2 regions of the Paraclostridium dentum genome follow, and region 2 is predicted to be linked to the other one. Evidence: a T-box and tRNA genes for the amino acid it is inferred to sense, from the RefSeq annotation. Region 2 holds a T-box; the other holds one or more tRNA genes.
What was found. A T-box is a leader RNA that pairs with one kind of tRNA and senses whether it is charged. The one in region 2 lies ahead of leuS (leucine--tRNA ligase), so its partner is inferred to be a tRNA-Leu.

Region 1: it has a tRNA-Leu gene. The T-box ahead of leuS (leucine--tRNA ligase) is inferred to sense a tRNA for this amino acid. The anticodon was not compared.

The regions. Positions count from the first base shown of each region.
Region 1 is NZ_CP183813.1:3,109,141-3,123,823, forward strand. Features, by position in the region: RNA gene ffs (signal recognition particle sRNA large type) at 1-119, shown strand, start outside; gene dnaX (DNA polymerase III subunit gamma/tau) at 265-1,914, shown strand; gene ACN6I1_RS14655 (YbaB/EbfC family nucleoid-associated protein) at 1,980-2,321, shown strand; gene recR (recombination mediator RecR) at 2,333-2,932, shown strand; gene ACN6I1_RS14665 (hypothetical protein) at 3,086-3,313, shown strand; gene ACN6I1_RS14670 (MGDG synthase family glycosyltransferase) at 3,370-4,575, opposite strand; gene ACN6I1_RS14675 (glutaredoxin family protein) at 4,760-4,990, shown strand; rRNA gene ACN6I1_RS14680 (16S ribosomal RNA) at 5,295-6,796, shown strand; rRNA gene ACN6I1_RS14685 (23S ribosomal RNA) at 6,942-9,856, shown strand; rRNA gene rrf (5S ribosomal RNA) at 9,995-10,111, shown strand; tRNA gene ACN6I1_RS14695 (tRNA-Leu) at 10,117-10,205, shown strand; tRNA gene ACN6I1_RS14700 (tRNA-Met) at 10,220-10,295, shown strand; tRNA gene ACN6I1_RS14705 (tRNA-Glu) at 10,310-10,384, shown strand; tRNA gene ACN6I1_RS14710 (tRNA-Gly) at 10,394-10,467, shown strand; tRNA gene ACN6I1_RS14715 (tRNA-Val) at 10,480-10,555, shown strand; tRNA gene ACN6I1_RS14720 (tRNA-Asp) at 10,561-10,637, shown strand; tRNA gene ACN6I1_RS14725 (tRNA-Asn) at 10,654-10,729, shown strand; tRNA gene ACN6I1_RS14730 (tRNA-Thr) at 10,734-10,808, shown strand; tRNA gene ACN6I1_RS14735 (tRNA-Tyr) at 10,813-10,897, shown strand; tRNA gene ACN6I1_RS14740 (tRNA-Leu) at 10,912-10,995, shown strand; tRNA gene ACN6I1_RS14745 (tRNA-Arg) at 11,010-11,086, shown strand; tRNA gene ACN6I1_RS14750 (tRNA-Gln) at 11,094-11,169, shown strand; tRNA gene ACN6I1_RS14755 (tRNA-Lys) at 11,182-11,257, shown strand; tRNA gene ACN6I1_RS14760 (tRNA-Ser) at 11,260-11,348, shown strand; tRNA gene ACN6I1_RS14765 (tRNA-Phe) at 11,352-11,427, shown strand; tRNA gene ACN6I1_RS14770 (tRNA-Met) at 11,436-11,512, shown strand; tRNA gene ACN6I1_RS14775 (tRNA-Ile) at 11,529-11,605, shown strand; tRNA gene ACN6I1_RS14780 (tRNA-Pro) at 11,638-11,714, shown strand; tRNA gene ACN6I1_RS14785 (tRNA-His) at 11,722-11,798, shown strand; tRNA gene ACN6I1_RS14790 (tRNA-Cys) at 11,803-11,876, shown strand; tRNA gene ACN6I1_RS14795 (tRNA-Leu) at 11,891-11,979, shown strand; tRNA gene ACN6I1_RS14800 (tRNA-Met) at 11,994-12,069, shown strand; tRNA gene ACN6I1_RS14805 (tRNA-Glu) at 12,084-12,158, shown strand; tRNA gene ACN6I1_RS14810 (tRNA-Gly) at 12,168-12,241, shown strand; tRNA gene ACN6I1_RS14815 (tRNA-Val) at 12,252-12,327, shown strand; tRNA gene ACN6I1_RS14820 (tRNA-Asp) at 12,333-12,409, shown strand; tRNA gene ACN6I1_RS14825 (tRNA-Asn) at 12,426-12,501, shown strand; tRNA gene ACN6I1_RS14830 (tRNA-Asn) at 12,533-12,608, shown strand; tRNA gene ACN6I1_RS14835 (tRNA-Thr) at 12,613-12,687, shown strand; tRNA gene ACN6I1_RS14840 (tRNA-Tyr) at 12,692-12,776, shown strand; tRNA gene ACN6I1_RS14845 (tRNA-Leu) at 12,791-12,874, shown strand; tRNA gene ACN6I1_RS14850 (tRNA-Gly) at 12,885-12,959, shown strand; tRNA gene ACN6I1_RS14855 (tRNA-Arg) at 12,973-13,049, shown strand; tRNA gene ACN6I1_RS14860 (tRNA-Gln) at 13,057-13,132, shown strand; tRNA gene ACN6I1_RS14865 (tRNA-Lys) at 13,145-13,220, shown strand; tRNA gene ACN6I1_RS14870 (tRNA-Ser) at 13,223-13,311, shown strand; tRNA gene ACN6I1_RS14875 (tRNA-Phe) at 13,315-13,390, shown strand; tRNA gene ACN6I1_RS14880 (tRNA-Met) at 13,399-13,475, shown strand; tRNA gene ACN6I1_RS14885 (tRNA-Ile) at 13,485-13,561, shown strand; tRNA gene ACN6I1_RS14890 (tRNA-Pro) at 13,586-13,662, shown strand; tRNA gene ACN6I1_RS14895 (tRNA-His) at 13,669-13,745, shown strand; tRNA gene ACN6I1_RS14900 (tRNA-Lys) at 13,754-13,829, shown strand; tRNA gene ACN6I1_RS14905 (tRNA-Cys) at 13,851-13,924, shown strand; tRNA gene ACN6I1_RS14910 (tRNA-Arg) at 13,935-14,011, shown strand; tRNA gene ACN6I1_RS14915 (tRNA-Val) at 14,025-14,100, shown strand; gene ACN6I1_RS14920 (DUF2508 family protein) at 14,283-14,534, shown strand; gene ACN6I1_RS14925 (hypothetical protein) at 14,561-14,683, shown strand, end outside.
Region 2 is NZ_CP183813.1:545,433-560,115, forward strand. Features, by position in the region: gene ACN6I1_RS02385 (ABC transporter permease) at 1-886, shown strand, start outside; gene ACN6I1_RS02390 (KUP/HAK/KT family potassium transporter) at 1,031-2,974, shown strand; gene recX (recombination regulator RecX) at 3,042-3,683, opposite strand; gene nadD (nicotinate-nucleotide adenylyltransferase) at 3,821-4,510, shown strand; gene yqeK (bis(5'-nucleosyl)-tetraphosphatase (symmetrical) YqeK) at 4,513-5,076, shown strand; gene rsfS (ribosome silencing factor) at 5,259-5,612, shown strand; T-box leader at 5,643-5,839, shown strand; gene leuS (leucine--tRNA ligase) at 6,008-8,428, shown strand; gene ilvA (threonine ammonia-lyase) at 8,754-9,965, shown strand; gene ACN6I1_RS02425 (RidA family protein) at 10,126-10,509, shown strand; gene sdaAB (L-serine ammonia-lyase, iron-sulfur-dependent subunit beta) at 10,631-11,305, shown strand; gene sdaAA (L-serine ammonia-lyase, iron-sulfur-dependent, subunit alpha) at 11,329-12,207, shown strand; gene ACN6I1_RS02440 (D-alanyl-D-alanine carboxypeptidase family protein) at 12,235-13,578, opposite strand; gene ACN6I1_RS02445 (helix-hairpin-helix domain-containing protein) at 13,656-14,357, shown strand; gene selD (selenide, water dikinase SelD) at 14,413-14,683, shown strand, end outside.

The sequences.
Region 1 (14,683 bases), 650 kb from region 2:
TCCGCCAGATCCGGAAGGAAGCAACGGTAAGTGAATCCTTTCGTGTGCCGCGGGGGTGCCTAAGTCGAGCTAACTGTTTAGGTAACGCCTATGATAGTAAGTCAATAGATGGTGCACAGCTTTAATATAAAAATAAAATCCCTTGTATGAGGGATTTTTTTAATATAAAAAAATATATAATTGATTTATACTGAAATAGATAATATTTGTTTTAATTGGTATATAATAAAATATCGGGATTTTAGAATTAAGGAGAGATAAATTATGCATAAGGCGTTGTATAGAGCCTACAGGCCTCAAACATTTAAAGACGTTGTAGGACAAGAACATATAATCAGAACTTTAAAAAACCAGATCCAAAATAATAATGTAGGACATGCATATTTATTTTGTGGAACTAGAGGTACAGGGAAAACCTCAACTGCAAAGATTTTTGCAAGAGCTTTAAATTGCAAAAACTCTGTAGATGAAGAGCCTTGTAATGAATGTGAAGTTTGTAAAGATATACTAAGTGATAACATTATGGATGTTATAGAAATAGATGCAGCATCAAATAATAGTGTTGATGATATAAGAGAAATTAGAGAAAATGTAAAATATACTCCAGCAAAATGTAAATATAAGGTTTATATAATAGATGAGGTGCATATGCTATCTCAAGGTGCATTTAATGCACTTTTAAAAACACTTGAAGAGCCACCTTCATATGTAATATTTATATTAGCAACAACAGAACCTCATAAAATACCTGCTACAATTTTATCTAGATGTCAAAGATTTGATTTTAAAAGAGTTACAGTTAAAGATATGTCTACTAGAATGAAGGAAATATGCGATGATGTAAATGTAGTTGTAGATGACAGAGCTTTAAATTTAATAGCAAGAAACTCTCAAGGTGCACTTAGAGATGCGCTTAGTATATTAGATCAATGTATGTCATTTAGTGAAAATGATATAGAATACAAAGATGTTGTGGATTTATTGGGAACAGTAAATATAGAGCAACTATTTGAAATGGCAGAGTACGTTATAAAAGAGGATACAAAGAAATGTTTAGAGATATTGAATGAGTTTGTAGTATGGGGTAAAGATATAAAGAACTTGATAGATGATTTAATAGATCATTTTAGAAACTTAATGGTGTGCAAGGTGTCTAGTGATTTAGATGAAATAATTTCTTTACCAGAAGAAATAGTTGAACAGTTAAAAGCACAGGCAAGTACAATAGAGGTCAATGATATTATTAGGATTCTTAATATACTATCAACAACTCAGGATGCGATTAAGGTGTCTTCAAACCCTAGAGTATTGGCAGAGGTTAGTATAATGAAATTATCTCAACCAATGTTTGATGAAAGCAAAGAATCTCTTTTAAAAAGAATATCTAATTTAGAAGAGGTTATAAAAAGTGGAAAAATAAATATAAATAATAATGTTGAGATAGAAAATAAAAAAGAAACTAAAGATACTTCTGAAAAAAATGAAGTTGAAGCTGAGGAAGAAGTTTTTTACGAAGAAGTTAAAAGTGAAGATGTTGAGTTAATAGAGAAATCTTGGGAAAATATACTTACTCATATAAAGAAAGATAAAAATATGCCTGTATATGCTATTTTAAGAGAGGCAAAAGAATTTAATGTAAGTGCAAATAACTTATATATAGTATTTGATGATAACTTTGCATTTGCAAAAAATAAATTAAGTGATGAAAAAACTAGAAATTATATAGAGAGTGTAATAAGAAAAATACTGAATAGAAGTTTCGGTATAAAAATAATCTTAAAGTCAGAGTCAAAGAATATAAAACTAGAAATAGAAAAAGAACAAAAGGATAAAGGCGAAGAAATATTAAAATCTGTTTTTCCTAAAGAAATAATAGATATTAAGCAAAGTATAAATGAAAATGAAATTAAATAATAAATACGAATATGATATAATAATAGCATATTAAATAAAAAGGATAATTAAGGAGGAATTTATATATGGCTAAAAAAGGATTCCCAGGAATGATGCCTGGAAATATGAACCAATTATTAAAACAAGCTCAAAAAATGCAAACTGATATGCAAAAGATGCAAGAAGATTTAGAAACAAAAGAAATCGAAACTTCTGTTGGAGGAGGAGCTGTTACAGTTAAAGTTAACGGTAAGAAAGAAGTTGTTGATATTCAAATAAAACCTGAAGTTGTAGATCCAGATGATATAGAAATGCTTCAAGACCTAGTATTAAGTGCTGTTAATGAAGCATTAAGAAGTGTTGATGATATGCAATCTTCACAAATGAATAAATTAACTGGAGGAATGAATATTCCTGGGTTATTCTAGTAGGTGATTAGATGCAAACTTATTCAGGGCCTATTTCAAGGCTAATAGAAGAATTTTCTAAGCTTCCTGGAGTTGGAAGAAAAACTGCACAGAGATTAGCTTTTCACGTTATTAATATGAATATGAATGATGTAGAAGCTTTATCTAAGGCTATAGTAGAAGCTAAGAAAGAAATAAAATACTGTTCTATTTGCTATAATATAACAGATAAAGATCCATGTAGCATGTGTTCCAATAAAAATAGGGACAGTGGTACTATATGTGTAGTTGAAGATCCTAGAGATGTAGCAGCTATGGAAAAAACAAAAGAATTCCATGGTCAATACCATGTATTAAATGGAGTAATTTCTCCTATGGATGGTATAGGTCCAGATATGATAAGAGTTAAAGAACTTATACAGAGATTAGGAAATCAAGAAGTAAGAGAAGTTATAATGGCAACAAACCCAACTATAGAAGGTGAAGCTACAGCTATGTATATAGCAAGGCTTTTAAAACCTATGGGAATAAAAGTTACTAGAATTGCTCATGGATTACCAGTAGGTGGAGATTTAGAGTATGCCGATGAAGTTACAATAACTAAAGCTCTAGAAGGAAGAAGAGAAATATAAAAATCGAGATTTTATTCTCGATTTTTTTTATTTTTGTATTAAATTCGATGTCGTTTTTTACAAGATTTTGGTTTATAAAATTTATATTGAAAATATTGAAGTTTGAATGATGGTGTTGTATAATTTTATTAAAAATTTTAATAGGGGTGCAAAATGAAATCAGCTATGAATTTTGAAGAGTACAATGCTATGAAAGAAAAAAGAAATAAGAAACTAAAATCATCGAAAGATAAATTAAAATACACAGAGGATGATGATATGAGTGTTCTTATAAAAAAGAAAAGTAAAAAAGCCTTTAAATCAAAAGAGAGTAGTTTTAAGAATAATTATAAAAATTATCAATATGACTATGAAGAAGATTTTTATGAACCTAGGTACTAGGTTTTTATAGAATAGATAAAAAAACTGTAGATATTATATCTACAGTTTTTATTATATTATGATAATTCGCCCTCTATAAGATTAGCTATGTTTTGAGAGGAATTAAATTTTCTAATTGATTTAATATTTTTTTTAAGAAGTTCAAGTCTAGAAGGATCATCTATTATTACTTTTAATAGTACGGATAAAGTATATTTTTTAGTTGTCCTAAGTGCAGAACCACAATTACATAAGAAATCTAAATTTTCCTCTTCTTGACCAGGTATATAGTATGGAACTATCATAGGAACATCTTTTAATAGAGCTTCTGTTGTTGTAAGTCCACCTGGCTTTGTAACAAGTATATCGATAGAAGCTAAAATATCATTCATTTTATCTGTAAATCCTAAAATATGTACTGTTTTACTAGTTATATGATTTTCTAATTTTTTTGAAAGTTTTTCTTTCAGAGATTCATTTCTGCCTGTTATAACTAAAATTTGGAAATCTCTATCTATATCGAGCATTTCTTCGAATGTTTCTTTCATATTCCCAGCCCCAAAACTGCCGCCCATAAGAAGAACTGTTAATTTTTCAGGATCAAAACCTAATTCAGATAAAACTGTCTCTCTACTTCTATGTTGTAAGAATGATTTTTCAACTGGAATTCCAAGAGGCTTAACTTTATCTCCATCAACACCTTCTGAAATAAGAAGCTCTTTAACATATTCATGTCCTACAACATAGTAATCTAACTCATGCTGTATCCATGTAGAATGAGTTGTATAATCAGTTAATACTGAAATAAGTGTAGGAAAATTTTCATTGTTAAAATGATTATTAAAATTATCGTTAAAGCTAGTGTGAAATACGGGATTGCTATTAGTGCTACATTGTTTCTTTAAAGTACTAAGTGCTATCATAGGAAAAGGATGAGTTCCTATTATTAGATCTGGTTGCTCATCTAAAAGTAATCTTCTAAAACGTTTAGCCATAAAAGTTGTTATCATATTTCCTTTAAACTCATTTTTAGAAACAAGTCCAGTTTCAGAAAATCTATAAACTTTACCATATGCATTAGGTGTATAAATAGCAGATTTTTCATATCCTCTAGATATAATCTTATCCATAGTAGTATTTACAAGTTTTAAACTATCTATGATTTTACATTCTATGTTTTCCCCGTCAAGTGTCTTTTTTATCAGTTCTTCTTCAATAGCTCTAGCTGCTCTATTATGGCCACCACCTGTAGATGCGGACATAATTAATACTTTCTTGCTCATATTAGAACCCTCCTAAAATTAGCTTTATAAATATTTTATATTTATATAAACTTACGAATAATATTAATTATTTGAAACACAGTATTGACATATTACACTTAATATTTAATACTAATCTAATATATGTAAAACAAAAATACAAGAGTGGTATTTTAAAAAAGAAAGTAGGAGAAGTGAAAAAAGCATGAAAAAAATAGAAATCTTTAGTAGTGATAAATGTAAACAATGTATTGAATTAAAAAAGTATTTAAAAGAAAAAAACATAAATTATACTGAATATAATATATCTGGGAATGACGAAAATAGAAAAACTCTTATAAAACTTGGATATATGTCTGTGCCAGTTTTACTTATAGATGGAAATCATGTTTTAGGTTTTGATAAAACTAGAATAGACAGTTTATTAGAATTATAAAAACATATATAAATATAAAAAAATATATAATATATGAATAAAAAACATCAGCAATTGGAAAGCTTAACAAAGAAAGTTTAAATTTCTAAATAAAAAATAAAATTAAATTTAAAAAAAGTGTTGACGATGTTAAATTAAGATGGTATAGTATTACTTGTCCTTAAGAAAAGGGCAAAACAAAAATGAACTTTGAAAATTAAACAGTAGGTTAATTATAAAAATTCTTTTTTAAAGAATTAAACACAAACAACCAAGCCAGATATTCAGATAATGATTAGCTGAGCGATGGACAACTTTTTAAATTATATTTGAGAGTTTGATCCTGGCTCAGGATGAACGCTGGCGGCGTGCCTAACACATGCAAGTCGAGCGATCTCTTCGGAGAGAGCGGCGGACGGGTGAGTAACGCGTGGGTAACCTGCCCTGTACACACGGATAACATACCGAAAGGTATACTAATACGGGATAACATATGAAAGTCGCATGGCTTTTGTATCAAAGCTCCGGCGGTACAGGATGGACCCGCGTCTGATTAGCTAGTTGGTAAGGTAATGGCTTACCAAGGCAACGATCAGTAGCCGACCTGAGAGGGTGATCGGCCACACTGGAACTGAGACACGGTCCAGACTCCTACGGGAGGCAGCAGTGGGGAATATTGCACAATGGGCGAAAGCCTGATGCAGCAACGCCGCGTGAGCGATGAAGGCCTTCGGGTCGTAAAGCTCTGTCCTCAAGGAAGATAATGACGGTACTTGAGGAGGAAGCCCCGGCTAACTACGTGCCAGCAGCCGCGGTAATACGTAGGGGGCTAGCGTTATCCGGAATTACTGGGCGTAAAGGGTGCGTAGGTGGTTTTTTAAGTCAGAAGTGAAAGGCTACGGCTCAACCGTAGTAAGCTTTTGAAACTAGAGAACTTGAGTGCAGGAGAGGAGAGTAGAATTCCTAGTGTAGCGGTGAAATGCGTAGATATTAGGAGGAATACCAGTAGCGAAGGCGGCTCTCTGGACTGTAACTGACACTGAGGCACGAAAGCGTGGGGAGCAAACAGGATTAGATACCCTGGTAGTCCACGCCGTAAACGATGAGTACTAGGTGTCGGGGGTTACCCCCCTCGGTGCCGCAGCTAACGCATTAAGTACTCCGCCTGGGAAGTACGCTCGCAAGAGTGAAACTCAAAGGAATTGACGGGGACCCGCACAAGTAGCGGAGCATGTGGTTTAATTCGAAGCAACGCGAAGAACCTTACCTAAGCTTGACATCCCACTGACCTCTCCCTAATCGGAGATTTCCCTTCGGGGACAGTGGTGACAGGTGGTGCATGGTTGTCGTCAGCTCGTGTCGTGAGATGTTGGGTTAAGTCCCGCAACGAGCGCAACCCTTGCCTTTAGTTGCCAGCATTAAGTTGGGCACTCTAGAGGGACTGCCGAGGATAACTCGGAGGAAGGTGGGGATGACGTCAAATCATCATGCCCCTTATGCTTAGGGCTACACACGTGCTACAATGGGTGGTACAGAGGGTTGCCAAGCCGCGAGGTGGAGCTAATCCCTTAAAGCCATTCTCAGTTCGGATTGTAGGCTGAAACTCGCCTACATGAAGCTGGAGTTACTAGTAATCGCAGATCAGAATGCTGCGGTGAATGCGTTCCCGGGTCTTGTACACACCGCCCGTCACACCATGGAAGTTGGGGGCGCCCGAAGCCGGTTAGCTAACCTTTTAGGAAGCGGCCGTCGAAGGTGAAACCAATGACTGGGGTGAAGTCGTAACAAGGTAGCCGTATCGGAAGGTGCGGCTGGATCACCTCCTTTCTAAGGAGTAATTACCTACTGTTTAATTTTGAGAGCTTATTGTTCTCAAAATTAGTACTTTGAAAACTGCATAACATTTAGTGATGATTAAATAAACCAATTATAAGAGAAGAAAACTCTTTAAAAAATAACACTTTTAATAACTGGTCAAGTTATTAAGGGCGCAGGGCGGATGCCTTGGCACTAAGAGCCGATGAAGGACGCGATAAGCTGCGATAAGCTTCGGGGAGTTGCACGTAAACTTTGATCCGAAGATTTCCGAATGAGGAAACTCACTTAGAGTAATGTCTAAGTATCATTAAGTGAATACATAGCTTAGTGAGGGGAACCCGGGGAACTGAAACATCTAAGTACCCGGAGGAAAAGAAAGAAATTCGATTCCGTAAGTAGCGGCGAGCGAACGCGGAATAGCCCAAACCAGTGAAGTTTTCTTCGCTGGGGTTGCGGACATATCATAAACAAGAGGTCATCGTAAACGAAGAGAGTTGGAAAGCTCCGCTATAAAGTGTAATAGCCACGTAGTTGAAACGATAATTCTTTAGATATGATCCAGAGTACCACGGGACACGTGAAACCCTGTGGGAAGCAGGAGGGACCATCCTCCAAGGCTAAATACTACTTAGTGACCGATAGCGCATAGTACCGTGAGGGAAAGGTGAAAAGAACCCCGGGAGGGGAGTGAAATAGAACCTGAAACCCTGCGCTTACAAGCTGTGGAAGCACTTTATATGTGTGACCGCGTACTTTTTGTAGAACGGGCCAACGAGTTACGATAGTAAGCTAGGTTAAGTACTTAAGGTATGGAGCCGTAGTGAAAGCGAGTCTTAAATGGGCGTTAAGTTTGCTGTCGTAGACCCGAAACCGAGCGACCTATCCATGAGCAGGATGAAGCGAAAGTAAAATTTCGTGGAGGTCCGAACCCACGAGCGTTGAAAAGCTCGGGGATGACTTGTGGATAGCGGTGAAATTCCAATCGAGCTCGGAGATAGCTGGTTCTCCCCGAAATAGCTTTAGGGCTAGCCTCAAGGTTGAGAAATACGGAGGTAGAGCACTGAATATCCTAGGGGGCATTGCGCTTACCGAAGATTATCAAACTCCGAATGCCGTTATTTTATACTTGGGAGTCAGACTGTGGGTAATAAGATTCATAGTCGAGAGGGCAACAGCCCAGATCGTCAGCTAAGGTCCCTAAATGTAAGTTAAGTGGTAAAGGATGTGGGATTGCATAGACAACCAGGATGTTGGCTTAGAAGCAGCCACTCATTTAAAGAGTGCGTAATAGCTCACTGGTCGAGTGATCCTGCGCCGAAGATTACCGGGGCTAAAACTTACTACCGAAGCTACGATATCATTTATGATAGGTAGGGGAGCTTCCTATGCAGGCTGAAGCATGACCGTAAGGACGTGTGGACAGTATAGGAGTGAGAATGTTGGCATGAGTAGCGAGACGTGGGTGAGAATCCCACGGGCCGTAAACCCAAGGTTTCCAGGGGAAGGTTCGTCCGCCCTGGGTTAGTCGGGACCTAAGCCGAGGCCGAAAGGCGTAGGTGATGGACAACAGGTTGAGATTCCTGTACCACCAATAATCGTTTGAGAGATGGAATGACACAGTAGGATAAGCTAACCACACTGTTGGTTATGTGTGGCTAAGTACTGAGGCAGTCAAGGCAGGCAAATCCGCCATGATAATGCTGGGGTACGATGGGGAGCGAAATTAAGTAGCGAAGTAGCTGATTTCACACTGTCGAGAAAAGTTTCTATCGAGATTAAAGGTGCCCGTACCGCAAACCGACACAGGTGGGTGAGGAGAGTATCCTAAGGCCAGCGAGAGAACTGTTGTTAAGGAACTCGGCAAAATGACCCCGTAACTTAGGGAGAAGGGGTGCCACGTTAGGGTTAACGCCCGAGGTGGCCGCAGAGAATAGGCCCAAGCGACTGTTTACCAAAAACACAGGTTTCTGCTAAGTCGCAAGACGATGTATAGGAGCTGACGCCTGCCCGGTGCTGGAAGGTTAAGGGGATCTGTTAGGATTTATCCGAAGCAGTGAACTTAAGCCCCAGTAAACGGCGGCCGTAACTATAACGGTCCTAAGGTAGCGAAATTCCTTGTCGGGTAAGTTCCGACCCGCACGAAAGGCGTAACGATTTGGGCACTGTCTCAACAACAGACTCGGTGAAATTGTAATCCCGGTGAAGATGCCGGGTACCTGCGACAGGACGGAAAGACCCCATGGAGCTTTACTGTAGCTTGACATTGAATTTTGGTGCTACATGTACAGGATAGGTGGGAGGCTATGAAATCAGGACGCCAGTCTTGGTGGAGCCATCCTTGGGATACCACCCTTGTAGTACTGAGATTCTAACCAGATACCTTGAATCAGGTATTGGGACACTGTCAGGTGGGCAGTTTGACTGGGGCGGTCGCCTCCCAAAGAGTAACGGAGGCGCTCAAAGGTTCTCTCAGCACGGTCGGAAATCGTGCGTAGAGTGTAAAGGCAGAAGAGAGCTTGATTGCAAGACATACAGGTCGAGCAAGGACGAAAGTCGGACTTAGTGATCCGGTGGTTCCGCATGGAAGGGCCATCGCTCAACGGATAAAAGCTACCCTGGGGATAACAGGCTTATCTCCCCCAAGAGTCCACATCGACGGGGAGGTTTGGCACCTCGATGTCGGCTCATCACATCCTGGGGCTGTAGTAGGTCCCAAGGGTTGGGCTGTTCGCCCATTAAAGTGGTACGCGAGCTGGGTTCAGAACGTCGTGAGACAGTTCGGTCCCTATCCGTCGCAGGCGTAGGAAATTTGAGGAGACCTGTCCTTAGTACGAGAGGACCGGGATGGACGTACCTCTGGTGTACCAGTTGTTCTGCCAAGGGCATGGCTGGGTAGCTATGTACGGAATGGATAAGCGCTGAAAGCATCTAAGCGCGAAGCCAACTTCAAGATAAGATTTCCCACCGTAAGGGTAAGATCCCAGGAAGACTACCTGGTTGATAGGTCGGAGGTGTAAGTGCAGCAATGTATGTAGCTTACCGATACTAATAGATCGAGGACTTGACCAAGATTATTTAATCTTACAAATGTTATTCAGTTTTTAGAGTATTAACTCTAATATAATATTTAACAAAATATTATAAAAAATATTGACATTTTTATTAAAAAATGTTAATATAATACTTGTCCAAAAGACAAGAACATAATCTAGTTACTATAGCAAAGAGGATACACCTGTTCCCATTCCGAACACAGAAGTTAAGCTCTTTAGCGCCGATGGTACTTGGTGGGAAGCTGCCTGGGAGAGTAGGACGTAGCTAGGTGATGTGCCGAAGTGGCGGAACTGGCAGACGCACAGGACTTAAAATCCTGCGGGACTTACCTCTCGTACCGGTTCGATTCCGGTCTTCGGCACCATTTTAACAAAACATCGCGGGGTGGAGCAGTTGGCAGCTCGTCGGGCTCATAACCCGAAGGTCGCAAGTTCGAGTCTTGCCTCCGCAACCATTAAAATTATATAAGGCCCATTGGTCAAGCGGTCAAGACACCGCCCTTTCACGGCGGTAACAGGGGTTCGATTCCCCTATGGGTCACCAATTAAATATGCGGGTGTAGCTCAATGGTAGAGTTCCGGCCTTCCAAGCCGGCTGTGAGGGTTCGATCCCCTTCACCCGCTCCAGAATAAACATATGGGACTATAGCTCAGCTGGGAGAGCACCTGCCTTACAAGCAGGGGGTCACAGGTTCGAGCCCTGTTAGTCCCACCAATTGCGGCCTGGTAGTTCAGCTGGTTAGAATGCCAGCCTGTCACGCTGGAGGTCGAGGGTTCGAGTCCCTTCCAGGTCGCCAAAATAATCAAATATGTGGGAATATGGCTCAGTTGGTAGAGCAATTGACTGTTAATCAATGGGTCACAGGTTCGAGTCCTGTTATTCCCGCCAATATGCTAGTGTGGCTCAACGGTAGAGCAGCTGACTTGTAATCAGCAGGTTGTAGGTTCGATTCCTATCACTAGCTCCAACGTGGAGGATTTCCCGAGCGGCCAAAGGGGGCAGACTGTAAATCTGTTGTCAGTGACTTCGGTGGTTCGAATCCACCATCCTCCACCAACTTAATAATTTGCGCGGATGTGGCGGAATTGGCAGACGCACCAGACTTAGGATCTGGCGCCTATGGCGTGGGGGTTCGACTCCCTTCATCCGCACCAAATTTAAATAATGTGGGTGCATAGCTCAGCTGGATAGAGCAACGCCCTTCTAAGGCGTGTGTCCGGGGTTCGAATCCCTGTGCGCTCACCACATTCATAGGGGATTCGCCAAGTCGGTAAGGCATAGCACTTTGACTGCTACATGCGTAGGTTCGAGTCCTGCATCCCCTGCCAAGTAAATAAAATGATCCATTAGCTCAGTCGGTAGAGCACCTGACTTTTAATCAGGGTGTCCCGCGTTCGAGTCGCGGATGGATCACCAATGGAGAGGTGTCCGAGTGGTTTAAGGAGCTGGTCTTGAAAACCAGTGACTCCGAAAGGGGCCGTGGGTTCGAATCCCACCCTCTCCGCCAAATGCCCAGATAGCTCAGTCGGTAGAGCAGGGGACTGAAAATCCCCGTGTCGGTGGTTCGATTCCGCCTCTGGGCACCAAAATATGTGGCGGTATAGCTTAGTTGGCTAGAGCGTTCGGTTCATACCCGAAAGGTCACAGGTTCGACTCCTGTTACCGCTACCAATATAAAAACAAATGTGGACCTTTAGCTCAGTTGGTTAGAGCGCCCGGCTCATAACCGGTAGGTCCGGGGTTCGAGTCCCTGAAGGTCCACCATTTTTTGTTTAAAATATTATTTAGTTAGATATCGAGGTGTAGCGCAGTTTGGTAGCGCACATGGTTTGGGACCATGGGGCCGGGGGTTCGAGTCCCTTCACCTCGACCAATATATGGTGGGTATAGCTCAGTTGGTTAGAGCGCCAGATTGTGGCTCTGGAGGTCGTGAGTTCGACTCTCATTATCCACCCCAGTAAGGCGACATAGCCAAGTGGTAAGGCAGTGGACTGCAACTCCTTGATCCCCAGTTCGAATCTGGGTGTCGCCTCCATAAAAAAATTGAATGCCGAAGTGGCGGAACTGGCAGACGCACAGGACTTAAAATCCTGCGGGACTTACCTCTCGTACCGGTTCGATTCCGGTCTTCGGCACCATTATAATAAAACATCGCGGGGTGGAGCAGTTGGCAGCTCGTCGGGCTCATAACCCGAAGGTCGCAAGTTCGAGTCTTGCCTCCGCAACCATTAAAATTATATAAGGCCCATTGGTCAAGCGGTCAAGACACCGCCCTTTCACGGCGGTAACAGGGGTTCGATTCCCCTATGGGTCACCAATTAAATATGCGGGTGTAGCTCAATGGTAGAGTTCCGGCCTTCCAAGCCGGCTGTGAGGGTTCGATCCCCTTCACCCGCTCCAGAATAAATATGGGACTATAGCTCAGCTGGGAGAGCACCTGCCTTACAAGCAGGGGGTCACAGGTTCGAGCCCTGTTAGTCCCACCAATTGCGGCCTGGTAGTTCAGCTGGTTAGAATGCCAGCCTGTCACGCTGGAGGTCGAGGGTTCGAGTCCCTTCCAGGTCGCCAAAATAATTAAATACGCGGGAATATGGCTCAGTTGGTAGAGCAATTGACTGTTAATCAATGGGTCACAGGTTCGAGTCCTGTTATTCCCGCCAACTTAATTAAAAATAAATAAACTAATAATGTGGGAATATGGCTCAGTTGGTAGAGCAATTGACTGTTAATCAATGGGTCACAGGTTCGAGTCCTGTTATTCCCGCCAATACGCTAGTGTGGCTCAACGGTAGAGCAGCTGACTTGTAATCAGCAGGTTGTAGGTTCGATTCCTATCACTAGCTCCAACGTGGAGGATTTCCCGAGCGGCCAAAGGGGGCAGACTGTAAATCTGTTGTCAGTGACTTCGGTGGTTCGAATCCACCATCCTCCACCAACTTAATAATTTGCGCGGATGTGGCGGAATTGGCAGACGCACCAGACTTAGGATCTGGCGCCTATGGCGTGGGGGTTCGACTCCCTTCATCCGCACCAATTGTACTATGCGGGAATAGTTCAGTGGTAGAGCGCAACCTTGCCAAGGTTGAAGTCGCGAGTTCGAATCTCGTTTCCCGCTCCAAATAAAATAATGTGGGTGCATAGCTCAGCTGGATAGAGCAACGCCCTTCTAAGGCGTGTGTCCGGGGTTCGAATCCCTGTGCGCTCACCACATTCATAGGGGATTCGCCAAGTCGGTAAGGCATAGCACTTTGACTGCTACATGCGTAGGTTCGAGTCCTGCATCCCCTGCCAAGTAAATAAAATGATCCATTAGCTCAGTCGGTAGAGCACCTGACTTTTAATCAGGGTGTCCCGCGTTCGAGTCGCGGATGGATCACCAATGGAGAGGTGTCCGAGTGGTTTAAGGAGCTGGTCTTGAAAACCAGTGACTCCGAAAGGGGCCGTGGGTTCGAATCCCACCCTCTCCGCCAAATGCCCAGATAGCTCAGTCGGTAGAGCAGGGGACTGAAAATCCCCGTGTCGGTGGTTCGATTCCGCCTCTGGGCACCAAAATATGTGGCGGTATAGCTTAGTTGGCTAGAGCGTTCGGTTCATACCCGAAAGGTCACAGGTTCGACTCCTGTTACCGCTACCAATACAAAGTGGACCTTTAGCTCAGTTGGTTAGAGCGCCCGGCTCATAACCGGTAGGTCCGGGGTTCGAGTCCCTGAAGGTCCACCACTTTTATCATTTTAAGAATTACTTCGAGGTGTAGCGCAGTTTGGTAGCGCACGTGGTTTGGGACCATGGGGCCGGGGGTTCGAGTCCCTCCACCTCGACCAATTATGGTGGGTATAGCTCAGTTGGTTAGAGCGCCAGATTGTGGCTCTGGAGGTCGTGAGTTCGACTCTCATTATCCACCCCATAAAAGTTGATCCATTAGCTCAGTCGGTAGAGCACCTGACTTTTAATCAGGGTGTCCCGCGTTCGAGTCGCGGATGGATCACCATTTTTTTATATATTGAAAAATGGCGACATAGCCAAGTGGTAAGGCAGTGGACTGCAACTCCTTGATCCCCAGTTCGAATCTGGGTGTCGCCTCCAATATAATAATGCGCCTATAGCTCAACTGGATAGAGTGTCTGACTACGAATCAGAAGGTTAGGGGTTCGAGTCCCTTTGGGCGCACCATAAATAAATATACGGGATTATAGCTCAGCTGGGAGAGCACCTGCCTTACAAGCAGGGGGTCACAGGTTCGAGCCCTGTTAATCCCACCAGTGTAAAACATCTAATTTGAATAAATTAGATGTTTTTTTATTGCTAATTTTAGGAAAGCTTTATCTATTGTCAAAATAAGATTAAAGATGTAATATATACATTAAAAAGACATAGATAGGTATATCTAAAGTTATTTTTGGCAAGATTCTAGGTAAATAATAAATTTGTTGGAGGAATTTTTATGCCTAGAAAAAAAACTTTAAAATATGATATAGAGAATAAAAAAATTATAAAAGAAATAAAGGCAGCACAATTAGAAATTAAACATGCGGAGAATTTTTTTCAATTTGTAAATGACCCTGAGTTAGTTGATGTAGCTATATATGATTTAGAAGCTAAAAAATCAAAATACTCATATTTAATAAGGGTTGCAAAAGAAAAAGGAATTAAAAATTCTTTGGAAGAGTGTTTAATTGAATCATTGGCTAAATAATTAACACAGGATGAGGAGAATTATATATGTACATATTATTCGGTAATGAAATTGTAGATAGTGAAGAAATTAAATCATTAATAGAGAATGAAAGTCCATTTAGAGTGGATAAAGATTTAAGCAAAGGATCTAAAAGAGAAGATATTATT
Region 2 (14,683 bases):
TGGAAACAGTTCTAAAGTTCAAGTTAAAAGTTTTGGAAATGAGTATAAATATGAGCAGTTATCGGGAATAGATGAGAAAGATTTAGAGGATTTAGAATTTTATCTTGAAGATGGAAAAATAGATATTGAAAAGTTGAAAAATGGTGATGAGATACTTTTCACATACCCAGAACTAGCAAAAGAGTTTGGGATAAAAGCAGGAGATAACATAACTTTAACATTATATGATGGAAAAGATGAATTCGATAAAACATTTAAAATTCAAGCTATAACATCAGGGCCGGGTATTTTTACAATTCACGATGATGCATTTAAAAAGTTGTTTAAAACAGACACAACTGACAACTTAGGTATACATGTTGCTGAAGGTAGTTACGACGATGTAAAAGAATTTATTAAAAACTTAGATAAGTCAAACGAGTATATAGACGCTAGATATATAGATGATGAAATAGAATCCAATAATATGATTATAGGAATGACTAAAGCTGTAGGATATAGTTTGGTTATAATAATAGGGGTTATAGGCTTTATGAATTTAATAAACTCTATGATAACTAGTATTATAACTAGAAAAAAAGAATTAGGAATGTTACAAGCTATAGGTTTAACAGACAAACAACTTATAAAAATGTTAAATATCGAAGCTATGTTTTACACAGGGACTATGCTTTTAAGTTCCTTAACACTAGGAAGTGGGTTAGGATATATTGCTGTTTGTGTTTTTAGGAAAACTGGAGCTTCTTATGCATCGTACGCATTCCCAATTATTCCTATTTTAACTATGGTTTTATGTATAGTTATTGCACAGTTAACATTGACTTATATAATAAGTAAGAATTTTAATAAAGAATCTTTAATTGATAGAGTTAGATACAACGAATAAAACAAAAAATGTTTTATGTTAATTATGTTAAATATGTTAAGTAATAGTTAAATTGCTAGACTTATATAAAAATAAATACTAATATACATACAATATAGTTGCTTGGAACTATAATTATCTAAAGTGAAGGAAGGAATAATATTTATGAGCACCAGGAAGAAGATAAGTATAGCATCATTATTAATAGCATTGGGGATTGTATATGGAGATATCGGAACATCTCCGCTATATGTTATGAAAGCTATACTAGGGACTAACGGAGGATATATTTCTGAGGAATTAGTATTAGGTGGAGTATCTTTAGTATTTTGGACATTAACTTTACAAACAACAATAAAGTATGTTGTTTTAACTCTTAAAGCAGATAATAATGGTGAAGGTGGTATATTTTCATTATACACACTAGTTAGAAAAAGGGCTAAGTGGCTAGTTGTTCCTGCTGTTATAGGGGGAGCAGCTCTCTTAGCTGATGGAATGATTACACCAGCTATGACGGTAACTTCAGCTATTGAAGGTTTAAATTTAATATATAAGTTAAATACTGATACTATAGTAATAATAGTTATTTGTATATTGGCATTTTTATTTTCATTCCAAAAATTTGGAACAAATAAGATTGGAAAGCTGTTTGGACCTGTGATGTTTACTTGGTTTTTAATGCTAGCACTATTAGGTATATCGCAAATTATAAAATATCCACAAGTAGTAAAAGCAATAAATCCATACTATGGAATAAAACTATTGATTAATAGTCCTAGTATAACCTATATATTAGGAGCTGTTTTCTTATGTACAACAGGAGCAGAAGCACTTTATTCGGATTTAGGTCATTGTGGAAGAAAAAACATCTATTATAGTTGGGTTTTTGCAAAAATATGTTTAGTGTTAAATTATTTAGGTCAAGGAGCATGGCTTATTTTAAATAATGGAAATGTAGTTAAAGATAATCCATTTTTCTTAATAATGCCAAGTTGGTTTATTATACCAGGAGTAATAATAGCTACACTAGCAGCTATTATAGCTAGCCAAGCTCTTATAACAGGAGCGTTTACACTAATATCAGAAGCTATAAAATTGAATTTATTCCCAAGACTTAGTGTTAGATATCCAAATGAAGAAAAGGGTCAAATATATATACCTTCAGTAAATTATTTAATAGGGATAGGATGTATATTACTAGTTTTACATTTTAAAAAGTCAGAACATATGGAAGCTGCATATGGACTTGCGATAACAGTTACTATGTTGATGACAACTATATTACTGTCTCAATATGAAAAATATAATAAAAAAAGACGTGTATTAAGTTTATTTGTTTTAGTTGTATTTGGAGGAATAGAAATAAGCTTCTTATTTGCCAACTTATCGAAATTCTTCAAAGGTGGATATATAACATTAATAATAGGGTTAATTATAATACTTATTATGTATGTGTGGATTCATGGGTCAACTATAAAAAGAAAGCACAATAGATTTAGTAAAATACTTGATCATTTAGATAAATTTGATGCAATAAAGAAAGATACAGATATACCTATATATTCAACTCATACAGTATATCTAACTCAGTCTCAAAATAGAAATTATGTAGAGAATAAAATCCTACATTCGATATTTAATAAGAGGCCAAAACGTTCAAGATACTATTGGTTCTTACATGTAAAGGTAACAGATGAGCCGTACACAATGAATTATAGGGTTCATACAATACAACCAAACCAGATATTTAGTATAGAGTTTGAAGTAGGATTTAGAGTTGAGCAGAGAGTAAATGTATTTTTACGTGAAGTAATACAGGATTTAATTGCTTCGGGAGAACTATCATTTGATGTTAAAGATTATATGATAAATAATGATGAAGATAAAAATGTAGGTGATTTCAAATTTATAATTTTAGAAGAAGTAATTTCTAAGGAAAGTCAATTATCAAATTGGGATAATTTAATAATGAGTTTTAAAATATTTATAAAGAAAATCACTGTATCTCCTGAAAAATGGTTCGGTATAGATACAAGTATTGTTGAAGTAGAAAAAGTACCTATAACTATAGGTAGGATTAAAAAGATTAAACTTAAACGAGTAAATTAGAATATATAAGTATTAAAAAATTATGGAGTCCTCAAAATGTAATTATTTTGAAGACTCCCTAATTTATTTAACAATAATCTGACTCATCATAATTAAGAAGTTTATTTAAAACCCTTTTTATAATGTCATAACTAAATCCTTTATAAGCTAAGTGTTGAGAAATTTTTTGATATATTTTATTTCTATCTTCATTTTTCACACGTTCGTATCTTTTTTTAGCTAAATGCATTGCATTTTCAAACTCTACATCACTATCTATATCAGACATAACAGAATCTATCGTATTTCTATCAATACCTTTATTATATAAGTTTTGTTTTATTCTGTTTTTACCACACTTATTAACTTTTAAGTTTGTATTTGTTATTCTCTGAGCAAGATCTTCATCGTTTACGAAATTATACTTTCTTAAAAAGACTAGAACTTCATCTATAATATCCTCATCAAAGTCATTTGATAATTTGCTTATTATATTCTTTTCTGATTGAGGTGCTTTAGAAAGTATTGATAAAGCCTTGTTTTTAGCTTTTATATACATTTCATCATGTAGTAAACCTTTTAATACATTTTCATCGATTTCCATTCCTTTTTTTAAGTTTAACGCAAAAACTAGTTCTTTGTAAATTCCCATAAAAAACTGTTCATTTAAATATATGTTAACTCTATCTTCATTTTTTTTCTGAGCTTCTATTTTTGTTATTATAGACATAACTACCTCCTTAAAAAAACTTAACTTAATGCATTTTAATCATGTACAAAATTATACCGTAAAATATAGAATAATTGTATCAAAGAAGCTAAAATTAATGATACAATAAAAGTATAAAGGACAAAAGGAGATTTTTAATGAGAATTGATGAATTAGTATTAAAGGCGAAAAATTTTAACAACCTAAAGTCAAATTTTCATAAAATGGGAAATGAGAATGTAAATATAGGTATAATGGGAGGAACTTTTGACCCTATACATTATGCACATTTAGCAACAGCAGAATATGTAAGAGAAACGTACAATCTTGATAAAATACTTTTTATACCAACTGGTAACCCACCTCATAAATCAAAACTAAGAACGGATAAAAAAGATAGATATAATATGGTTTTATTGGCTACAATGAATAATGATGATTTTGTTGTTTCGGATATGGAGATAAATAGAAATACTAGAACTTATACAATAGATACTTTAAAAGAATTACATAAAATTTATCCAAATGCTAATATATACTTTATAACTGGAGCTGATACTATTTGCGATATGGAAAGTTGGAAAGATGTTGGGGAAAATTTTGAATTAGCAACTTTTATAGCAGCAAATAGACCGGGAATAAATTCTAATGAAGCTAAAATGAAAATAGAAAGATTAAAATCTAGATATGATGCTAATATAAGGTCAGTAAATGTTCCTTCGCTGGATATATCGTCAACTTATATAAGAAGCCATATAAAAAATGGGAAATCTATTAAATATTTAATACCTGAATGTGTGGAATCTTATATTTATGAAAAAAAAATATATACAAATGGAGTTGAATAATTTTGGATTCGCAAAATTTAATAATTAAATTAAATGAAATGCTACCTAAAAATAGAATGTTACATTCTGAAGGTGTTGCTAAGTGCGCAGTAAATTTAAGTAAGATATATGGATATGATGAAGAAAAGGCATACCTATCAGGTATACTTCATGATTGTGCAAAATATTTAAGCCAAGAACAAGTTGAGTATTATGTAAAAAAATATGAAATATACTTAGATGATTATGAAAAAGAAAACTTAGCATTGTCTCATAGTATAATAGGATCAGTTTTAGTTAGACATGAATTTTTTATAGATGACTTAGATATAGTAACTGCTGTTAGGTATCATACTACAGGAAGATCTAATATGGACATGCTAGAAAAAATTATATACATAGCGGATATAATTGAAGAAAATAGAAATTATCCTGGAGTAGAAGAACTAAGAGAGCTAGCTTATAATGGGCAAATGGATAAGGCGTTATTACAATCTTTCGATAATACTATAAAGTTAGTAATAGATAGAAAACAAATAATACATCCTAGAACAATAGAAGCTAGAAATTTTATTTTAGAAAAATAAATAATTTTTATAAAATAAATCACAATAAGTATAAATTAATAATAATATAGAATTAATAAATTGAAGAAGTGTAAATAATAGCGATAACAGGTCAACACTAAGAATATAAATTTAGTATTATGAAGTTAGTTTTTTGTGGTATAATATAAAAACGCAAAAAATAAGGAAGGTAGGAATTTAATATGACGACAGTAGAACAAATGGTTAAAGTTATATATGATGCTATTGATGATAAACTAGGTAAAGATATATCTATAATAAAAGTAGGAGAAGTATCAAGTTTATGTGATTATTTCGTAATAGCTACTGCAGGATCTACAAGACAGGTAAAAGCTGTAGCTGATAATGTAGAAGATGAACTTACTAAGTTAGGTATAGAATCAAGAGGTAAAGAAGGATACGAAACACAAGAGTGGATACTATTAGACTTTGGAGATATAATGGTTCACGTATTTAATGAAGAAAATAGAGCATACTATAACCTAGAGAAAATGTGGAAAGATGCTCCATATGTTGATGTTGACACATTAGCTTAATAATTATATAATAATAAGATATAATTAAAAATTAAAATAGACTAGAGTAGTAAAATTAAATTTAGATTTCAGAGAGCTAGTGGATGGTGTGAACTAGTATTAAATTGATTTGAACTTGCTAGATACAATCTATTTAACCGTAGTTGGTATAAAGACTAGTACGAGAGGATTATTTTTTAAAAATAATCAATTAGGGTGGTACCGCGAGTAATATCCTCGTCCCTAAACATTAATTTGTTTAGTGACGGGGATTTTTTTATACGTGTATATTGGTCAGCGAAGATGTTAGATTAGTTGATGACGAAACACTTAAAGTCCAAATGACTTTGTGTGAAGGAAACAACTAATCTAACAACGAGCGACCCACACGAAACAAAAAAATAGGAGGTAAAAAAATGAACGTTTATAAACCAAATGAAGTTGAAGCTAAATGGCAAAAAACTTGGGATCAAAATGATCAATACAAAACTGATACTAATGATACAACAAAACCAAAATACTACACATTAGAAATGTTACCATACCCATCAGGTAAAATACACATGGGGCACGTTAGAAACTACTCTATAGGTGATGTTATAGCTAGATTTAAAAAGATGCAAGGTTACAATGTTCTTCATCCAATGGGATGGGATTCATTCGGACTTCCAGCTGAAAATGCGGCTATAAAGCATGGAATACATCCTCATAAGTGGACTATGGAAAATATAGAAGACATGAAGGGTCAATTAAAATTATTAGGACTTAGCTATGATTGGGATAGAGAAATAGCAACATCTACTCCAGAGTACTACAAGTTCACTCAAGAAATATTCTTAAAGTTCTTAGAGCATGGATTAGCATACAAGAAAAAATCTTTTGTTAACTGGTGTCCATCTTGTGAAACAGTTTTAGCTAATGAGCAAGTTGTTCAAGGAGCTTGTGAAAGATGTGATTCAGTAGTAGTTAAAAAAGACTTAGAACAATGGTATTTTAAAACTACTCACTTTGCAGAAGAGTTACTTCAAGATTTAGATACTTTAGGTGGATGGCCAGAAAAAGTTAAAACAATGCAAAGAAACTGGATAGGAAAAAGTACTGGAGCTGAAATAACTTTCGATATAGATGGAAGTGATAAATCAGTAACAGTATTTACAACTAGACCAGATACAGTACACGGAGTTTCTTATATGGTTTTAGCTCCAGAGCATGATTTAGTTAAAGAGTTAGTTGCTGGAACTGAGTATGAAGAAGGTGTAGAAAAGTTTATAACTAAAATGTACACTATGACTGAAATAGAAAGAACTTCAAGCGACTTAGAAAAAGAAGGAATGTTCATAGGTAAACATGTTATAAATCCATTAAACGGACAAAAAGTTGAGTTATGGATAGCAAACTATGTATTAGTTGACTATGGAACAGGTGCAGTTATGGCAGTTCCAGCTCATGATGAAAGAGATGCTGAATTTGCAGCTAAATATAACTTAAACGTAGTTGAGGTTATAAATGAAGATAACGTAATGGTAAACTCTGGTGAGTTTGATGGAATGGAAGCTTCAAAAGCATTTGATGCAATAATAGAAAAAATAGAAGAAATGGGAATAGGAAAGAAAACAGTTAACTATAGATTAAGAGACTGGTTACTTTCTAGACAAAGATATTGGGGATGTCCAATACCTGTAGTGTACTGTGATGAGTGTGGATTAGTACCTGAGAAGAAAGAAAACTTACCTGTATTATTACCAACAGATATAGAATTTACAGGTAAAGGTGAATCACCACTTACTACATCAAAAGAATTTATGAATGCTACTTGCCCATGTTGTGGAAAGCCAGCTAGAAGAGAAGTAGATACAATGGATACTTTTGTTGATTCTTCTTGGTATTTCTTAAGATATATAGATGCCCAAAATACTAATGAGCCATTTAGTAAGGATGCAGTTAACAATTGGATGCCAGTTGATCAATATATAGGTGGAGTAGAACATGCTATAATGCATTTACTTTACGCAAGATTCTTTGTTAAAGCATTTAATGAAATGGGAATGTTAGACTTCAAAGAACCATTTAAAAACTTATTAACTCAAGGTATGGTTTTAAAAGATGGAACTAAGATGAGTAAGTCTAAAGGAAATGTTGTATCTCCACTTGAAATAATAGACGAGTACGGAGCTGATACTGCTAGATTATTCGTATTATTTGCAGCACCACCAGAAAGAGATTTAGAATGGTCAGAACAAGGTGTTGAAGGATGCTTTAGATTCTTAAATAGAGTTTATAGATTAGTTGATGAATTAGCTGATAAAGCTAAATGTGATGCTAATATGGGTGAATTAACTAAAGAAGATAAGGCTATGAGATTCACTATAAATGCTACATTAAAGAAAGTAACTGAAGACTTAAATGAGAAGTTTGGTTTCAATACTGCAATATCTGCATTAATGGAATTAATAAACGAAATGTACAAATATAAAGAGTTAGAAACTAGAAATGATGCAGTTATAAAAGAAGCTATAGAAACTATAGTTACAATAATAGCTCCATTTGCTCCTCATATAGGTGAAGAATTATGGACTATGATAGGTAAAGAAGGAAGTATATTTGATATATCTTGGCCAAAATATGATGAATCTGCTTTAGTTAAAGATGAAGTTGAAGTTGTAGTTCAAATAAACGGTAAAGTAAGAGGTAAATTAAGTGTTGCTGCTAATATATCAAGAGAAGATATGCAAGAAGCTGCAATGAATGATGAAAAGATAAAAGCTTTAGTAGAAGGAAAAACAATAGTAAAAGTAGTAGCTGTTCCTAAAAAGCTTGTTAATATAGTTGTAAAATAATAAATAAGTTATATAGAATAAAAAAGGTCTTTTTAAAAAAGACCTTTTTTTATTTACATAAGTAAGCAATCTAACTAAAAAAATAAGGTGATTTTAAAATTTAAAATGAAAAAATCATTAAAAATAAAATTAAATTAAAAAAAATAAAAAATTTTTTTAGGGGAAAAATAACAGGAAAACAGAGGAATCAACATGTTTGTAAATTTTTTGACAAATTGAAAAATTCCCAAAAAATGTTTTCCTGTTGATTTTTGATGGGAAAGTATATACAATAAAGATGTCAAACAATTATAAATTAAATCTAAACATTATGGGAGTGAGTAAAATGACAAGAGTTACATTACAAGATGTTAAAGATGCTAGAGAAACTATAAAAGACATAGTTAAAACAACTGATTTGTTAGAAAGCGTTAAGCTAAGTGAAAAGACTGGGGCAAACGTATATTATAAATGTGAAAACTTACAAAAGACTGGATCTTTTAAAGTAAGAGGGGCTTGCAACAAAATAGCAAGTTTAACTGATCAAGAGAAGGCAAACGGTGTTATAGCATCAAGTGCTGGAAACCATGCACAAGGTGTTGCACTTGGAGCTAAACTAAGCGGAATAAAAGCTACAATAGTAATGCCAGCTACTGCACCACTTGCAAAAGTTACTGCAACTAAAGGATATGGAGCAGAAGTAGTTCAAGAAGGTTTAGTATATGATGATGCATATGCAAAAGCTGTTGAAATACAAAAAGAAACTGGAGCAACTTTCTTACATCCATTCAATGACAAATATGTTATGGCTGGACAAGGAACAATAGCTCTTGAAATATTTGAACAATTAAATTCAAATGTTGACACTATATTATGCCCAATCGGTGGAGGGGGAATAATAGCTGGTATAGCAACTGCTGCTAAAGCTTTAAACCCAAATGTTAAAATAATAGGTGTTCAAACTGCTAACATACCATCAATGAAAGAATCTATAGAACAAGGACATGTTACAACTGCATTTAAAGCTACTACAATAGCTGACGGTATAGCAGTTAAAACTCCTGGAGATCATACTTTTGAAATAATAAAAGAGTTAGTTGATGAAGTAATAGTTGTTGAAGAAACTGAAATAGCACAAGCTATGTTATTCTTATTAGAAAACCAAAAATTAGTATCAGAAGGTTCAGGGGCAGTATCAACAGCTGCATTATTAAGCGGAAAATACAAACCAGCTAAAGGTGAAAACGTTGTATGTGTAATATCTGGAGGTAACGTAGATGTTAACACATTATACAGAGTTATAGGAACTGCATTAGCTTCAGAAGGTAGAAGATATGCATTCAAAACTAAAATACAAGATAAGCCAGGCGGATTAGCTGAGTTAACTCAAATAATAAGTGGATTAAATGCAAACATATTAAATGCAAATATGACAAGACCACCAAAAGAAACTCTTGGAAGTTTATATCTTGAAATAGAATTAGAAACATTCGACCAAGCTCATATAGATAAAATAAAATCAGCAGTAGAGTCTGCAGGGTTTGCAATAGAAGATTAATTTATGATATAATGGGTATATAATAAAAAAGTGAAATTATGCTTGCATAATTTCCACTTTTTTACTATATTCTGTATACAATATATACAATTTAGTAGTATAATATTACTGAAAAAAGTATAATATAAAAACAAAACCTATATAAAAGAAGGAGAGATTGATTATGAAACAAGTAATACATACAGAAAAGGCTCCTAAAGCAATAGGACCATACTCTCAAGCTATAAAAAATGGAAACATGGTATTCGTATCAGGACAAGTTCCATTTAACCCAGAAACTATGGAAATAGTTGAAGGTGGAGCAAAAGAGCAAGCTGCTAGATCATTAGAAAGCTTAAAAGAAATATTAGCTGCATCAGGAGCAACTTTTGCAGATGTAGTTAAGACTACAGTATTCATAAGTGATATGAATGATTTTGCTGAAATAAATGAAGTATACGCTTCTTTCTTCGGTGAAAACAAACCAGCTAGATCTTGTGTAGAAGTAGCTAGATTACCAAGAGATGTTAAAGTTGAAATAGAAGCTATAGCTATAGTAAAATAATAATAGACTTTAAAATGGCCATACCTCTTTATAGGATGGTCATTTTATGAGTTAAGCGACTATTGGAAATCATTTACAAAACAAAAGAAAAAAGACAATTTGATGAAAAGAGGTATTATTAATGGCTAAAGATTATAGTGTATTTGATGTCGTAGGACCAAATATGATAGGTCCATCAAGCTCGCACACTGCAGGTGCTGCAAGATTAGGGAAAATGGCATTAAAAATAGCAGGTAAACCTGTTAAAGATGTTAAGTTCTACTTACATGGATCATTCGCAGAAACATACAAAGGACATGGAACAGATAAAGCATTAGTTGGTGGTATATTAGGATTCCAACCAGACGACGCTAGAATAAGAAATTCTTTCGACTTAGCTAAAGAATTAGGTGTAAGCTTTGAATTCATTAAAGCTAACTTAGGAGAAAACGAACATCCTAACACAGTTAAAATGGAAATGACTTTAGAAGATGGGTCTAAGGCAGAAGTTAAAGGAGCATCTATAGGTGGTGGAAACATTAAACTTACTGAAATGGACGGATTACCACTTGACTTTAACGGTTCTAGACCAGCAGTTATACTTGAAATAAAAGACATACCTGGGGCTGTATCTTTCGTAACTGGACTTCTTGCTCATAACAACAAGAATATAGCAAATATGTCTACTAATAAGCCAGCTGGAGCTGAGTATACATTCGTTACAATAGAAACAGATGAAGCTTTAGATGTTGATGTATTAGATCAATTAAGAAAATTTGAAGTTATAGCGAAAGCTGTAGTTTTAGACAAATTCTAATGAGTAAGGAAGGGTGACAGAATATGAAATACAACTTTACAAGCGGAGCAGAATTAATAGAAAAATGTAAAGAATTTAACATGACTATAGGTCAATTATGTTTAGAAAGAGAAGCTGAATTAAGCGGACTTTCTAAAGAAGAAGTAAGAGAAAAAATGGCTGTTAGTTTAGATATAATGAAAAAAGCTACTGAAAGAGCTGTAACAGAAGATATAAAATCTGTTGGAGGTTTAATAGGTGGAGAAGCTAAAAAATTAGAAAATCACAGAAATACTCAAAAAACAGTTTGTGGTGGATTAATGAATAAAGCTTTAGCTGCTGCAATGGGAACAATGGAAGTAAATGCTTCTATGGGGCTTATAGTTGCTGCACCTACAGCTGGTTCTTGTGGTATATTACCAGGAGCTATAGTTACTATAGGTAAAGAATATGGATTCAGTGATGATGAAATGTTAGATGCATTATTTACAGCATCAGCTATAGGAGCTATAATAACTAGAAATGCAACTGTTGCAGGAGCTGAAGGTGGATGCCAAGCTGAAACTGGTGCTGCAGCTGCAATGAGTGCTGCTGGTATAGTTGAGTTAATGGGTGGAAGTGTAGAAGCTGCTGTTGCTGCTGCATCTCACTGTTTACAAAATGTAATGGGATTAGTTTGTGATCCAATAGCAGGTCTTGTTGAAGTTCCTTGTCAAGGAAGAAATGCTATAGGTGTTGCTAATGCTTTAATATCTGCAGAACTTTGTTTAGCTGGAATATTAAATATAATACCATTTGATGAAACTGTTGAAGCTATGTATAAAGTTGGTAGAGGTCTTCCAATGGAGTTAAGAGAAACTGCATTAGGTGGAGTTGCTGCTACTTGTACAGGAAACTGCTTAACTAAAAAAATATTCGGATAATAAAAAAGAGGCTATCAGCCTCTTTTTTTAATGTCTTTTCCTACGATTTTTTTTATTTGAATACATATTGCTTTTTTTCTTCGCATATATATTTTTTCTTCTTTTCTTTCTTCTTACCTTTTTCTTAACTAAAACTAACACAATGAAAATTACAACTATTAAAATTGCACCAATTATAATTGATTGGAAGCTTTTTACTATTGGATTGTTTAATATTGATGAAAATACATTTGTAACATCATTTTGAGCTATTAGAGGAATGTTTGCAACGGGATTTTTACCTTTATCCTTATAAACCTCTAATGTACCTACAGTATCACCTTTTTTTATTGGAAGCTTTATATCATTTAAATTAGCCTTAGCTTCAAATGTAGGTGTAGTTTCACCTTTATTAATAACTGTATAATAACTATACTTAGGTTCGTATTCTAATTTTCTTCCCTTTGCATACCATATAAACTTAGAGTCTACAAAATCATTTTTCTCAATCGCTTTTTGAGATTTGAAATTATCAAATCCATAATCTAAAAGAGTTCTACTATCTGTATATAAGTTAGGCTCACCATCTGCTTTAAATACAGCAGCAACTAATCTCATATCATCTTTTTTGGCGCTAGAAAGTAGACATTTACCAGCGTCATCTGTATATCCAGTTTTTATACCATCTACTATGTCATACTTAATATCTGTATTTTGTCCTTTATAAGGAATTGTAGTAGTTCCTGTTAAAAATTTGTTTGTGTTAATTAATGTTCTTTCTGGTGATAAATTTGTAGCTGGTACTTTTATTGTTTTTTTATTTACTATGTTTCTAAAATCTTCATTATTCATTGCTTCTCTTGCCATTAAAGCCATATCATAAGCTGATGTGTAATGTTCAGGGTCAGGTAATCCATTTGGATTATGGAAATGAGTATTCTTAGCACCTATCTTTTTAGCTTCTTCGTTCATTAAATTTGCAAATTCTGGAATAGATCCACTAATATGTTGAGCTAAAACAACAGCTGCATCATTTCCAGAAACTAAAAGTAAACCTTCTAATAGTTGCCTAACTGTAACTTGCTCCCCTGGAACTAAATACATACTTGTTCCACCTACATTTCCTATATTACCAACAGTTACAACCTCATCTAGGTTTTTGGCGTATTTTAACGTAAGGTAGGCAGTCCACATCTTAGTTGTAGATGCTGGGTATAAATTTGCATTAGAATTTTTTTCATATAAAACTTTTCCACTTGTGTAATCCATTAAAACTGCATATTGAGCAGATATATTAGGAGGTGGTGTTTCTGCGAATGAAATGTTACCAAATGCAAATAAATTAACAAAAGTTATTATGAATGATAATAATACTGATACTTTTTTTAACATTTTTTGTCCTCCGATTGTAAACTTATATTTTAGTATAACATATTTATGTCAATAATCAAATTTGAAGGAGTGATAAAATGAAGCAGAAGAAAAATTTTATTATTATAATTGTGATTATTGCCATAAGTTCAGTTTTTTTAATTAAAAATAATAAATTTATAGAAAAAAATGATTCTTATGTTGTAAGTGGTGCAGAAAGTGAAAAATCTAATTTAGAAAATAATGATATTGAAAAAAATGATAATAATCAAGGGGATTTCTCAAAAATAGAAAATATTGAAGATGTAAAAACTGTTGATAAAACTGAAAATATGACTAAAAAAATTAGTATTTATATAAGTGGAGCTGTAAATTCTCCTGGAGTTGTAGAACTAAAAAGTAATGAAAGGTTAATGGAAGGTGTAAAGCTTTGTGATGGACTTACTGATGAAGCTGACACAAATAGAATTAATTTAGCTATGAAAGTTAAGGATGAGGGCCATTATATAATACCTAAAGAAGGTGAAGAAATAGCACTTAATGATTCAAATGAAAATGCTGAAAATAACAACAATGATGGTAATGATAGCACTGAGGGTGACAATAAAAAAATAAATATAAATGGTGCATCTAAAGAAGAATTAGATTCATTACCTGGAGTTGGAGAGGTTACAGCACAAAAAATAATAGATTACAGAGAAGAAAATAAGGAGTTTAAATCAATTGACGAAATAAAAAATGTAAAAGGGATAGGTGAAAATAAATTTAATGATTTGAAGGATTATATCTGTATTCAATAAATGCTAATTATGATATTATTAGTTATGTAATGCTTTAAAGAAAGGAGACATAATTATGGAAATGATGAAAAGACTTACAGATATGACAACTTCAGGAGGATGAGCCGCTAAAATAGGGCCAGAGGTACTGGCATCGGTATTATCTCAATTACCTAAAAATACATCGGATAAAAAAGAAAATTTATTAGTTGGACTTGAAACTTCAGATGATGCGGCTGTTTATAAATTAAATGATGAAACAGCTTTAATTCAAACTTTAGATTTTTTCACTCCAATGATAGATGATCCGTACATATTTGGACAAATAGCAGCATCTAACTCATTAT